3 regions of the Pseudomonas sp. AN-1 genome follow, and region 3 is predicted to be linked to each of the others. Evidence: riboswitches for the same ligand, from Rfam matches in the RefSeq annotation. Region 3 holds a riboswitch; each other region holds the start of a gene.
What was found. Region 3 has a riboswitch for cobalamin ahead of cobW (cobalamin biosynthesis protein CobW). Riboswitches for the same ligand answer to the same signal wherever they lie in the genome.
Positions count from the first base shown of each region.

Region 1: linked by a shared signal. The riboswitch ahead of btuB (TonB-dependent vitamin B12 receptor) and the one ahead of cobW (cobalamin biosynthesis protein CobW) in region 3 are both predicted to bind cobalamin.
Region 2: linked by a shared signal. The riboswitch ahead of SK095_RS13780 (TonB-dependent receptor) and the one ahead of cobW (cobalamin biosynthesis protein CobW) in region 3 are both predicted to bind cobalamin.

Region 1 covers NZ_CP139195.1:4,567,380-4,571,789, forward strand. Annotated here, with positions in the region: gene SK095_RS21485 (NYN domain-containing protein) at 1-137, shown strand, start outside; gene SK095_RS21490 (ComEA family DNA-binding protein) at 297-626, shown strand; gene SK095_RS21495 (bacteriohemerythrin) at 697-1,146, opposite strand; gene SK095_RS21500 (bacteriohemerythrin) at 1,499-1,948, opposite strand; cobalamin riboswitch at 2,181-2,462, shown strand; gene btuB (TonB-dependent vitamin B12 receptor) at 2,582-4,410, shown strand, end outside.
Region 2 covers NZ_CP139195.1:2,939,994-2,944,403, forward strand. Annotated here, with positions in the region: gene dxs (1-deoxy-D-xylulose-5-phosphate synthase) at 1-1,192, shown strand, start outside; cobalamin riboswitch at 1,235-1,442, shown strand; gene SK095_RS13780 (TonB-dependent receptor) at 1,543-3,441, shown strand; gene SK095_RS13785 (cobalamin-binding protein) at 3,505-4,314, opposite strand; gene SK095_RS13790 (MFS transporter) at 4,314-4,410, opposite strand, start outside.
Region 3 covers NZ_CP139195.1:763,509-767,918, reverse strand. Annotated here, with positions in the region: gene cobM (precorrin-4 C(11)-methyltransferase) at 1-471, opposite strand, end outside; gene SK095_RS03405 (cobalamin biosynthesis protein) at 468-917, opposite strand; cobalamin riboswitch at 1,156-1,349, shown strand; gene cobW (cobalamin biosynthesis protein CobW) at 1,475-2,530, shown strand; gene cobN (cobaltochelatase subunit CobN) at 2,535-4,410, shown strand, end outside.

The DNA.
Region 1 (4,410 bases), 810 kb from region 3:
ACCAGGCCTCCTTCGAGCCGCGCAACTACGGCTATTCGCGGCTGATCGACCTGTTCGCCGCCATCGACCTGTTCGAGGTGCGCCGCGTCGGCAACCACCCGCAGGTGCGCTACCGGCGGCGTTCCCCTGCCTCCTGAACGCGCGCGGTGTGCGGCAAATGTCGACTGCGTCGCCCCGCTGCAAAAAAAGGCCCTTCATGTCGCATGGGTTATTGGCGATTGCGTTGCCATGGCCTAGTGTCGATGGGCCGCCAGGATCGCGGCGGTACCCCGTCACTGACACAAGGAGTGTCGATCATGTCGAAACTGCGTGTTTCCTCCCTGCTGTTCGCCCTGCTCACCGGATTCTCCACGCTGGCCTCGGCTGCCGAGGCACCGGCGTCTGCCGCCCCGTCGGTGGCGGTTCAGGCGACGGCCGAAGCGCCGCTGGCCAAGGTCGATCTGAACAGCGCCGACGCGGAAACCCTGGCGCGCGAGCTGAACGGCATCGGCGAGGCCAAGGCCCGCGCCATCGTCGAGTATCGCGAGGCCAACGGCGCGTTCACCTCGGTGGACGAGTTGCTGGAAGTGAAGGGCATCGGTGCGGCGACGCTGGAGAAGAATCGCGAGCGGCTGGTCGCCAACTGAGGCTATGCCTGTCTGAACGAAGGGGCCGGTCTCGCGACCGGCCCTCTTGTCTGCTGGACCTTTGTGGCGATCAGCCGAAGAACTTGCCGAGCATGCGGGCGACGAAGCCGCCTTCGATGTTGCGCTTGACGAAGGACACGTAGTGCTTGTCGTCGCGCTTGATGTGGTTGGTCAGCCACAGGCCGATGTCGGTGCGCACTTCCTTGGCCACCCGGAAGGTTTCCTCGCCCTTGCCCAGGCGCTCGTGGTAGGCGTGGGCGCGGGCCTTGAAGGCCTCGTGCACCTGGTGATGGGCCTCCAGCATCGGGTAGCCGGCCTTGGCCATCAGGCTCTCCTCGAAGGTGTTGTGGGAGATGGCATAGTCGATCAGCGACTTGATGACGTGCTCGACTTCGTCGGCGTTGCGCGTCTTGATCGCGTGGTCGATCTCCTCCAGATACTCGAAGATGCGCTTGTGCTGCTCATCGATGATATCGATGCCGGTTTCGAATTCTGCTGTCCAGGAAATGACAAAGCTCATGGCGTAGATCCCTTGTCCTGTGAACGTTTGAATCGCGCTGGCGTGGTGCCCTGCATATCTTCCGCCGGCGCTCGTCCTGCTCGCCGGTAGCCATCGGTGACAGGCGTCAGCCTGACCGGGCACGCACGTCCTCGTGGTCCGTGCGGTTGGATGGATATCAGGTGCTGGGGTTGTTGCTCGTTCCCTGAGTCAGGCCTCCCCTGGAGGTGTGGATGTGTATGGCAGGCCGGAGTTGGCTGGATGGCATGGGTGTTCGTCTCTTTTATTGTTGTTATCGGGGACTGCTACTGCCTGCGCTGCAGGTCCGGTCTGGTAGCCGGCCTGCAGGCCTGGTCGATCGCCGCCAAGGCGATCAGCCGAAGAACTTGCCGAGCATGCGCGACACGAAGCCGCCGTCCAGGCTCTTCTTGACGAAGGGCACGTAGTGCTTGTCGTCACGCTTGATGTGGTTGGTCAGCCACAGGCCGATGTCGGTGCGCACTTCGCGGGCCAGGCGGAAGTGGTCTTCGCCGTTGCTCAGGCGCTGGCCGTAGGCTTCGGCGCGGGTCTTGAAGGCTTCATGCACCTGATGGTGGGCGTCCAGCATCGGATAGCCGGCCTTTTCCATCAGGCTTTCCTCGAAGGTGTTGTGCGAGATGGCGTAGTCGAGCAGGGCCTTGATCACGTACTCGACCTCGCTGGTCGACTGGGCCTTGATGGCGTGATCGATCTCGGACAGATATTCGAAGATGCGCTTGTGCTGCTCGTCGATGATATCGATGCCCGTGGCGTACTCGGGCGACCAGGAAATGACGAATCCCATGAAGGTTATCCTTGCTGTAAACGTTTCGACTTACTTTTAGTGGTTTGTTCTGTAAGCCCCACGCGAAGGTGCGTGGGCTTTCAGTATCACGATGTCGCAGTAAAGGCCATAGTCCGCTTGTGGGCTTTGTCGCGAAGCCTCGGTTTTGTGAACTGTTTGGCAATTCCGCTTCAGGCCGGGAGAGTCGCGCGGGAGGGGCGGAAAGTTTGACGCCCGTCCGGCAAGTCTCTAACCTGCGCCACCTGCTTCAGGTGCCCCCCAGTCCAGACTCGGAGGGGTGAAACAGGGAAGCCGGTGCGTATATGTAATGATTTTTCATTGCAATTTTGATACCAAGCCGGCGCTGCCCCCGCAACGGTAGGCGAGTCGAGAAGCCACACCGGCAGATGCGCGACGCTCCAGAGGCGTCCGCCAACTGCCAGGCCACTGTGTCCAGACACGGGAAGGCGTGGATTCGGGAACCCTCGGGTTCCGCTCGCAAGCCCGGAGACCGGCCTGTCGCATCCACGGTATCGCGGAGGGCGCTACCCGTCGGGTGGGCGGCCTGCGTGTCCTGCTGTCCGTTCGTCGTCCGGTCCTCTGCATGCCTTCGCAAGCCAATCGCGCGGGTGAGCGCGATGCAGAGAGTGATCGATGAGACATGCCCTTCTGCGGCCGACAATCGTCGTGCTGTGTAGTCTTTCCTCCATTCCCGTCCTGGCGCACGAAGCGCTGTCGGTCGAGCCCCTGCTGGTGACTGCCAGCCGCACGACGCAGACGGCCAGCGACGCACTGGCCTCCGTGACGGTGATCGAGCGCACCGAAATCGAGCGCCGCCAGGCCGCCTCGCTGCCCGAGCTGCTGCGCGGCGTGCCGGGCGTGACGCTGGCCAACAACGGCGGCCCGGGCAAGAGCAGCTCGCTGTTCCTGCGCGGCACCGAGTCCGACCACGTGCTGGTGCTGATCGACGGCATCAAGGTCGGTTCGGCCACCAGCGGCAGTGCCGCCTTCCAGGATCTGCCGGTGGAGCTGATCGAGCGCATCGAGATCGTCCGAGGTCCGCGCTCCAGCCTGTACGGTTCGGAAGCCATCGGCGGGGTGATCCAGATCTTCACGCGCCGGGACGGCGGCGCCGGCCTGCGGCCGTTCCTCTCGGCGGGCACGGGCACCCACGACAGTCACAGCGGCAGCGCCGGGCTGTCCGGGCGCTCCGGTGCGAGCTGGTTCAGCCTCGGCGTCTCGTCCAGCGACACCGACGGCATCAACGTCAAGCCGCGCGGCGCCAGCGGCTACGAGGACGACAGCGACGGCTACCGCAACCTGTCCGGCTCCTTGCGCGCCGGCCACCGCTTCGCCAACGGCCTGGAACTGGACGGCAGCTTCCTGCAGGCCGAGTCGCACAACGATTTCGACAGTACCACGGGCGAGGACGCCTATACCGAGGGGGTGCAGAAGGTCGCCGGCCTGCGCGCACGCCTTGCCCCGCTCGAGTCCTGGCTGGTGACCCTGCAGGCCGGGCGCAGCGAGGACCGGTCGGACGCCTTCGAGGACGGTGGCTTCAATTCGCGTTACGACACCCGTCGCGACTCACTGTCCTGGCAGAGCGACGTGACCCTGGCCGCGGGCCATACCCTGGTGCTGGGCGTCGACCATCAGCACGACGAGATCGACAGCACCAGGCGCTACGCCGAGGACTCGCGCGACAATGACGGCTACTTCGCCCAGTACCTCGGCGGGTCGGGGCGTCACGACTGGCAGCTGGCGCTGCGCCGCGACGACAACCAGCAGTTCGGCGATCACGATACCGGCAGCGCCGCCTGGGGTTACGCCCTGGGCCCGACGCTGCGCGTCCATGCCAGCTACGGCACGGCCTTCAAGGCGCCGACCTTCAACGAGCTGTACTACCCCGGCTACGGCAACCCCGCGCTGGATGCGGAGAAATCGCGGACTGTCGAGCTGGGGCTGAACGGCAGCCCCGGCTGGGGGCACTGGACGGCCAGCGTGTACCGGACCCGTGTCGACGATCTGATCAGCAGCGTGCGCGTCAACGGTGCAAGCCTGGCGCAAGGGGTCGACGAGGCGCGCATCCGCGGCCTCGAACTGCAGGTCGGCAGCGACCTGCGCGGTTGGGAATGGACTGCCGGTTACAGCCTGATGGACGCCGAAAACCGCTCCAGGCGCTCCAGCCGCTCCGGCATTGCCTACTACGGCAAGGATCTCAGCCGGCGCCCCGGGCAGACCTTCAACCTCGACGTCGACCGCGCCTTCGGCCGTTTCAGCGTGGGCGGCACGCTCTACGCGCGGGACTCGGCCTACGACGATCTGGAAAACCAGACCGAACTGTCCGGCTACGCCAGCCTCGACCTGCGCGGCGAGTACCGCCTCGACGACGAGTGGCGCCTGCAGGCGCGGGTGAGCAACCTGCTCGACGCCGACTACCAGACCGCCGCCGGCTACAACCAGCCGGGCCAGGCGGTGTACTT
Region 2 (4,410 bases), 2.2 Mb from region 3:
CAAGGGCATGCTGGTGCCCGGCACCCTGTTCGAGGAGCTGGGCTGGAACTACATCGGCCCCATCGACGGCCACGACCTGCCGACCCTGATCGCCACCCTGCGCAAGATGCGCGAACTCAAGGGCCCGCAGTTCCTCCACGTGGTGACCAAGAAGGGCAAGGGCTTCGCCCCGGCCGAGGAAGACCCGATCGGCTATCACGCCATCGGCAAGCTGGAGGTCGGCAGCAGCGCCGCGCCCAAGGCCAGCGGACCGAAATACTGCGAGGTGTTCGGCCAGTGGCTGTGCGACATGGCGGCCGTCGACGAGCGCCTGATCGGCATCACCCCGGCGATGAAGGAAGGCTCCGACCTGGTGGCCTTCGCCGAGCGCTTCCCGGAACGCTACTTCGACGTCGCCATCGCCGAGCAGCACGCGGTGACCCTCGCCGCCGGCCTGGCCTGCGAGGGCGCCAAGCCGGTGGTGGCGATCTACTCGACCTTCCTGCAGCGCGCCTACGACCAGCTGATCCACGACGTCGCGGTACAGGACCTCGACGTGCTGTTCGCCATCGACCGCGCCGGCCTGGTCGGCGAGGACGGCCCGACCCACGCCGGCAGCTTCGACCTCTCCTACCTGCGCTGCATCCCCGACATGGTCGTCATGACCCCCAGCGACGAGAACGAGCTGCGCCTGCTGCTGACCACCGGCTACCGGCATGTCGGCCCGGCGGCGGTACGCTACCCGCGCGGCAGCGGCCCCAACGCTCCGATCTCTCCGGCGCTGGAGGCAGTCGAGATCGGCAAGGGCGTGGTCCGTCGTCACGGCGCCGGCCAGGTCGCCCTGCTGGTGTTCGGCGTGCAGCTGGCCGCCGCGCTGGAGGTGGCCGAGAAGCTCGATGCCACGGTGGTCGACATGCGCTTCGTCAAGCCGCTCGACGCCGCACTGATACGCGAGCTGGCCGCCAGCCACGCGCTGCTGGTGAGCGTCGAGGAGAACGCGGTGATGGGCGGCGCCGGCAGCGCGGTGGCCGAATTCCTCGCCGCCGAGGGCATCGTCATGCCGCTGCTGCAGCTCGGCCTGCCCGACCGCTACGTCGAGCACGCCAAGCCGACCGAGATGCTCGCCGAATGCGGCCTGGATGCCGCCGGCATCGAGTCCGCGGTGCGCGCGCGCCTGGCGCTGCTTGAGAAAAACTCATCCCGAGTCGTCTGAAAGCTGCTTGAGTTTCACCACGCCGCGCACTAAGGTGCGCGGCGTTTTGCTTTTCGTCAGGGTGCGCAGGCTAGGGCCTGCGTTAAACGGGAAGCCGGTGCGTCCTCGGACAAGGCCGGCGCTGCCCCCGCAACGGTAATCGACCGCAGACCTCGGTCTGCACGCCCGTTCAACAGCCACTGGGAATGTCCCGGGAAGGCGAACCGGCGCGTCGACAGCCCGGAGACCGGCCCCGACGGATTCGACAGGTGTTGCGGAGGGCCGCACCGTCAGTCGCGCGCCCGTCCTGTGGGCGCGTTTCTGTCTTCTGCCCTCCTCGAAAGTCTGCCTTCACTTTTGAGGATTTCCTGATGAAGCTTTCCCGTCTGGCGCTGGCCGTGGCCCTCGCCCCGAGCCTGACCCTGGCCGCCGAGCCGGCCAGCGACGACATCGCGCCCCTGGTCATCACCCGCGCCACTCCGCTGGAGCAGCCGGCGCCGGCCAGCGTGCGGGTGATCAAGCGCGCCGAGATCGAGCGCAGCGGCGCCCACAACCTGATCGACGTGCTGCGCGGCCAGGCCGGCGTGCAGCTGCGCGACATCATCGGCGACGGCAGCCGCGCCACGCCCAGCCTGCGCGGCTTCGGCGAGAACGCGGTGAACAACACGCTGATCCTGGTCGACGGCCGCCGCCTCAACCAGCCGGCGATGGCCGGCGCCGACCTCAACAGCGTGCCGCTGGCCAACATCGAGCGCATCGAGATCCTGCGCGGCGCCGGCACCGTGCTGTACGGCGACCAGGCGGTCGGCGGGGTGATCAACATCGTCACCCGCACGCCGCGGCGCAACGAGGCCTACGTGGAGACCAGCCGCGGCAGCCACGACCTGGAAGCCTATCGCGGCCATGTCTTCCAGCAGCTCGGCGGCGGCTTCTCGGTGTACGCCAGCGGCGAGGCCCGCCACACCGACAACTACCGCGACCACAACGCCGCCGACTACGGCAACGCCTTCGGCCGCCTGCGCTACGACCACGCCCGCGGCTGGGCGCTGTACGAGTACCAGACGGTGGACGACGAGCTGCTCTATCCGGGCGCGCTGAGCCTCGCCCAACGCCGCAGCGACCGCAAGCAGAGCCAGTCCACGGACTGGAACGACAGCAATACCCAGGTGCACCGCTTCGCCGTCGAGCAGCGCCTCGACGAGATCTGGACCGCCAACTTCGACTACAGCCACAGCGACCAGGATGGCGTGGGCTCGTTCTTCGGAGGCGGCTTCAGCCAAGGCACTCGCATCGAAAGCTTCAGCCCGCGCCTGACCGCCCGCTGGGACACGGCGCGCGGCCACAGCGAATGGCTGCTGGGCCACGACCACATCACCAGCGACTACCAGGCCTCCTGGGGCAGCGACTTCCGCCAGACCCTGCGCGACTGGTACACCCAATTCAGCCAGCCGCTCGGCCACGACCTGACGCTGAGCCTCGGCTACCGCGCCAGCGAGGCCGAGGACCGCGACCACAGCGCCGGCAGCAACCACACCGACCGCGAGGGCAGCAGCAGCGTCGGCCTGTCCTGGCAGGCCGACGCGCAGACCCGCGTGTTCCTCAAGCGCGAGGACGTGCTGCGCTGGGCCAACGTCGACGAGAACGGCTTCGTCGGCCCCGGCGTCGAGTTCCTCAAGCCGCAGACCGGCGCATCCTGGGAAGGCGGCGTGGAATGGGACGACGGCGCGCAGCGCTACCAGCTGAGCGTCTACCGCCTCGATCTGGACGACGAGCTGATGTACGACGCCACGGCCACGGGCCCCTTCGGTCCCGGCACCGGCGCCAACGTCAACCTGGACAAGACCCGCCGCGATGGCCTGCTGCTCGAGGCCCGCCGCCAGCTGACCGAGCGCCTCGCCCTCGGCGGCCAGTACAGCTTCACCGACTCCGAGTACCGCACCGGCCCCTTCGCGGGCAACGAGGTGCCCGGCGTATCGCGCCACAGCGCCAGCGCCCACCTCGACTACCTGCTCCTGCCGGGACTCAACGGCCGCCTGGAGGCCCTGTACACCGGCGGCTACTACCTGTACAGCGACGACGCCCACAGCCAGCCGCGCGAGGGCGGCTACACCCTGCTCAACGCCGCACTGAGCTACGACTACCGCCAGCTCACCGCCAGGCTGCGGATCAACAACCTGACCGGCAAGCAGTACGACACCTATGCCAACCCCTTCGGCCGCTACCCGGCGCCGGAAGAGGACGTGCAGCTGAGCGTCGGCTACCGCTTCTGATCCGGACGCCGGAAACGACGAGGCCCCGCCTAAGCGGGGCCTCGTCGTTTCAGCCGCGCAGACTCAGCGCGCCCTGTCCAGCAGCTCGCACAGCTTCGCCGTGGCGGCGAGCATCTGGAAGCTGGGCCGCTCGATGCCCTCGTCCGGCACCTCCCACACCTGGCCACGGCGCACCGCGGTCAGTTGCGGCCAGGCCTGCCAGGCGCCGGCCTGGCCCGGCTCGCCGACCAGGATCACCGCCGGGTCGCGGGCCAGCACCGACTCGACGCCGACCTGCGGCGCCGGCAGGGCAAGGTCCTCGAACACGTTGCGCGCGCCGCACAGGCGCAGGGCGTCGCTGATGATCTGCCGGCCGCCGAGGGTGTACATGGGCCGGTCCCACACTTGGTAGAACACTGCCAGCGGCGCGCTGCCCGCGTAGCGCGCCCGCAGCGCGGCGATGCCTGCGCGCATGCGCGCGGCGAGGCGCTCGCCCTCCGCGCCATGGCCGACCGCGGCGCCGATCGCCGCCAGTTGGCCGGCCAACTCGTCGAGGTCGTGCGGCTGCGCCTCGATCAGCGGGATGCCGAGGGTCCTGAGCTGCGCATGCATGGCCGGGCCGACGCTGTCCGGCCAGAGCAGGACCAGGTCCGGCTGCAGGCTGAGCAGCACCTCCAGGTTGAGCTGGCCGTGGCGGCCGAGGGATGGCAGGTGGGCCAGCGCCGGCAGGCGCGGGCCGCCGTCGAGCACGCCGACCAGACGCTCGGCGGCGCCCAGCTCGACCATGATCTCGCTGAGCGAGGGCGCCAGCGCCACCACCCGCCGCGCGTCCGGCTCCGTGGCCTGCGCCAGGGCGGCGCCGAGCAGCAGGACGGCGAGCAGCAGGCGGCGCATCAGCCGAGCTGGCGTGGCAGGCGATAGAGCAGCGCGATCACCAGGCTGGCGAACGCCAGCAGCAGCACCGGCACCGCGTGCAGGTCGGCCAGCCGG
Region 3 (4,410 bases):
CGCGCCGTGGCGGGCCAGATCGCCGAGCTGCTCGCCTTCCGGCATCTGCGTCTTGCTGGCGTAGCGGGTGAGGATCAGCGTCTGCGACACCTCGGGCAGGGTCAGCTCGCAGCCGAGCAGGGCGGCGCAGGCGGCGGTGGCGGTGACGCCGGGGACGATCTGGTAGGGAATGCCCAGGCGGCGCAGGTGACGGATCTGCTCGCCGATGGCGCCGTACAGCGACGGGTCGCCGGAATGCACCCGCGCCACGTCCTCGCCGCGCCCGTGGGCTTCGGCCAGCAGGTCAACGATTTGCGCCAGCTCCAGCTCGGCGGTATTCACCACGGTATGGGCGCCGTGGCCCTCCAGTACCGCTGCGGGCACCAGCGAGCCGGCATAGAGGATCACCGGGCAGCTGCGGATCAGCCGCTGGCCGCGCACGGTGATGAGGTCCGGATCGCCGGGGCCGGCGCCGATGAAGAAGACGGTCATGCAGGCTCCTGTCTGGCACGCGCCAGGGCGAAGGTGGCGTTGGCGCTGCGCCGCTTGGCGATCAGCAGTTCGGCGGACGCTCCGCCCAGCGCCTCGGCGAGCGCCAGGGCGCTGGCCTCGGCCACCCCGGCGCAGCCGGTGGTGCGCCGGGCGGCCTCGGAACGGCTGGTCAGTCGAGGCTCGTACTCCCGCAATTGCTCCACGCAGAGGCCGTGCAGCGGCAGGCCAAACTGCCCGGCCAGGGCGGCGAGGCCCGGCTCGGCGAGCTTGCCGTCGAGACTGGCCAGAGCGTGCAGATCTCCGACGTTCAGCCCGCGTTCGCGCAAGCTGTCCTCCAAAAGCCTGTGCAGCTCCTCGACGCTACAATTGCGGCGGCAGCCGAAACCGGCGACCAACAGCCGGGCAGGGCGGGGCTCCGCGGAGGAGGGGGTATGTGCTGCGGACATGGAAGTTGGCCGATCAGGCTCGCCGGATCGCGGCAGAGGGTGGTTTTTCGATGGCGGTCGCTCAGGCGGAACGCTTTTTTACAACAGCATGCCGCCGCGCACGGCGTCAATCGCGCGACCGCCGTTGGGCATGGCGTAGGGTAGAAGTCTCGCGCAGCGATCTTCTCCCAAGTCTCCGGCACCAACACTCCCGGTAGGCATCCCCGGCCGCCGCCATTGACCGCCGCGCGCACCCTGCGTAGCCTTGCGGCCCCGAGGTTCTCCGGTCTGGGCCGGAGCTAAGAGGGAACGCGGTGCAACACCGCGGCTGCCCCCGCAACTGTAAACGGTACGAATCCCCTCACGACGCCACTGCTCACGCGGGAAGGCGAGGGGACGGCGCCAAGGCGCCCACCGTGAGCCAGGAGACCTGCCTCGAAGGAAGCGCCCCGCCTCGCGGAGCGTTTCCGGACCTTCACGACAACCGGGCGGGGTGATCCGGTGGCGAATCCGACCGACCGGTGCGCGTGCGTCCGGTGGCGTCTCGTCATGCCCCCGCCAGCCAGGCAGGGCCGCGCATGAAATCCTTGAGCAAACTTCCCGTCACCATCGTCACCGGCTTCCTCGGCGCCGGCAAGACCACCCTGCTGCGCCATATGCTCGACAACGCCCAGGGCCGGCGCATCGCGGTGATCGTCAACGAATTCGGCGAACTGGGCATCGACGGCGAGATCCTCAAGCAGTGCGCCATCGGCTGCAGCGAGGAGGAGGCGCTCGGCCGCGTCTTCGAGCTGGCCAACGGCTGCCTGTGCTGCACCGTGCAGGAAGAGTTCTTCCCGGTGATGCGCGAGCTGGTGGCGCGCCGCCACGATCTTGACCACATCCTCATCGAAACCAGCGGCCTCGCGCTGCCCAAACCGCTGGTGCAGGCCTTCAACTGGCCGGAAATCCGCAACGCCTGCACCGTCGACGCGGTGGTCACCGTGGTCGACAGCCCGGCGGTGGCCGCCGGCACCTTCGCCGCCTTCCCCGAGCAGGTCGACGCGCAGCGCCGCGCCGATCCCAACCTCGACCATGAATCGCCGCTGCACGAGCTGTTCGAGGACCAGCTGGCCTGCGCCGACCTGGTGGTGCTCAACAAGACCGACCTGCTCGCCGACGCCGCGCTGGCCGCGGTGCGCGCCGAGGTCGCCGAGGAGCTGCCGCCGGCGGTGAAGATCGTCGAGGCGCAGCAGGGCCGCTTGCCGCTGGACGTGCTGCTGGGCATCGGCGCCGAGGCCGAGCTGCACATCGACGCCCGCCCCGGCCACCACGACCACGGCGATGGCGAGGACCACGACCACGACGAGTTCGACGCCTTCGGCGTCGAGCTGCCGGAAGTCGACGAGCGCCTGCTGCTCGCCACGCTCGCCGAGCTGGTGCAGCGTCACGCCGTGCTGCGGGTGAAAGGCTTCGTCGCCGTGCCGGGCAAGGCCATGCGCCTGCTGGTGCAGGGCGTCGGCCAGCGCTTCGACCGCCACTTCGAGCGCGCCTGGCGCGAAGGCGAAGCGCGCGCCACCCGCCTGGTGATCATCGGCCAGGCGCTGGACGCCGCGGTGATCGACGCCGAGCTGCGCGCCGCGCTGACCCGCTGAACGCATGCACCTCCTGCGCACCCAGCCCGGTGGCTTCGTCCCCGACGACAGCATCGCCGACCTCGGCCAGACCCCGGCCGAGCTGGTGATCCTCTGCAGCGGCGACTCCAACCTGACGCTGCTGGCCGCGGCCGCCGGCGAACTGGGCGGCGACTATCCGAGCCTGCGCCTGGCCAACCCCGCCCAGCTGCGCAACCACGCCTCGGTCGACCTTTACGTCGAGGACGTGCTGCGCCATGCGCGGCTGATCCTGCTCTCGCTGCACGGCGGGGTGGGCTACTGGCGCTACGGCATCGAGCGGCTGGTCGAGCTGGGCGAGGCCGGCGCCATCCTGATCCTGGTGCCCGGCGACGACCGTCCCGACCCGGAGCTGACCCGCCTGAGCACGGTATCCGCCGCGGACGCCGAACGCGCCTGGCAGTACCTGCGCCAGGGCGGGCTGGACAACGCCCGCCAGCTGTATCGCTTCCTCGCCGACCGCTGGCTGGGCCGCCCGCAGGCCTGGTCCGAGCCGCAGGCGCTGCAGCGCGTCGCCGTCCACCACCCGCGCCACGGCAGCGGCACCCCGGCGCTGTGGCAGGCCGACTGGCGCCCCGGTGCGCCGGTGGCGGCGCTGCTGTTCTATCGCGCGCAGTTGCAGGCGGCCAACACCGCCTTCGTCGACGAGTTCTGCGCGCGTCTCGTCGCCCAGGGCCTCAATCCGCTGCCGATCGCCGTGGCCAGCCTCAAGGAGGCGGCCTGCCTGGTCCAGGTCGAGGACTGGCTGGACGAGACCGACGCGGCGCTGATCCTCAATACCACCGGCTTTGCCCTGTCCAGCCCGGAGCGCCCGGCGCTGCGTCCGTTCCGCCGCGACGTGCCGGTGCTGCAGGCGATCTGCGCGCTGGACAACCGCCAGCGCTGGCAGGACAACCCGCAGGGCCTCGGCCCGCGTGACCTGGCCATGCACGTGGCGCTGCCGGAACTGGATGGGCGCATCGTCACCCGGCCGATCAGCTTCAAGGGCTTGGCCTGGCGCAGCGAGCGCAGCCAGAGCGACGTGGTCTGCTACCAGGCCGACGGCGAGCGCATGGACTTCGTCGCCGAGCTGGCGCGACGCTGGGTGAGCCTGGCGCGCAAGGCCAACGCCGACAAGCGCATCGCCCTGGTGCTGGCCAACTACCCGACCCGCGACGGGCGCATCGGCAACGGCGTCGGCCTCGACACCCCGGCGGCGGCGCTGAACATCCTCCGCGCGCTGGAGGCTTCGGGTTACCCGGTCGCCGGTCTGCCGGATTCCGGCACCGCGCTGATCCACGCCCTGCTCGGCGGTGTGAGCAACGATCTCGACAGCCTCGATCTGCGCCCCTGCCAGCAGAGCCTTTCGCTGGCCGACTATCGCCGGCTGTTAGCGCGCCTGCCCGCCGCCAATCAGCAGGCGGTGCTGCAGCGCTGGGGCGCGCCGGAAAACGACCCGATGTTCCGCAGCGGGCGGATGATGGTCGCCGGCCTGCGCCTGGGGCTGACCTTCGTCGGCATCCAGCCGGCGCGCGGCTACCAGCTCGATCCGGCGGCGATCTACCACGATCCGCTGCTGGTGCCGCCGCACGGCTATCTGGCGTTCTACTTCTGGCTGCGCGAGGCCTACGGCGCCGACGCGGTGGTCCACGTCGGCAAGCACGGCAACCTGGAATGGCTGCCGGGCAAGGGCGTCGGCCTGTCCGCCGAGTGCTGGCCGGACGCGATCTTCGGCCCGCTGCCCAACGTCTACCCGTTCATCGTCAACGACCCCGGCGAGGGCGCCCAGGCCAAGCGCCGCACTCAGGCGGTGATAATCGACCACCTGATGCCGCCGCTGACCCGCGCCGAGAGCTACGGCCCGCTGCGCGACCTGGAGCGCC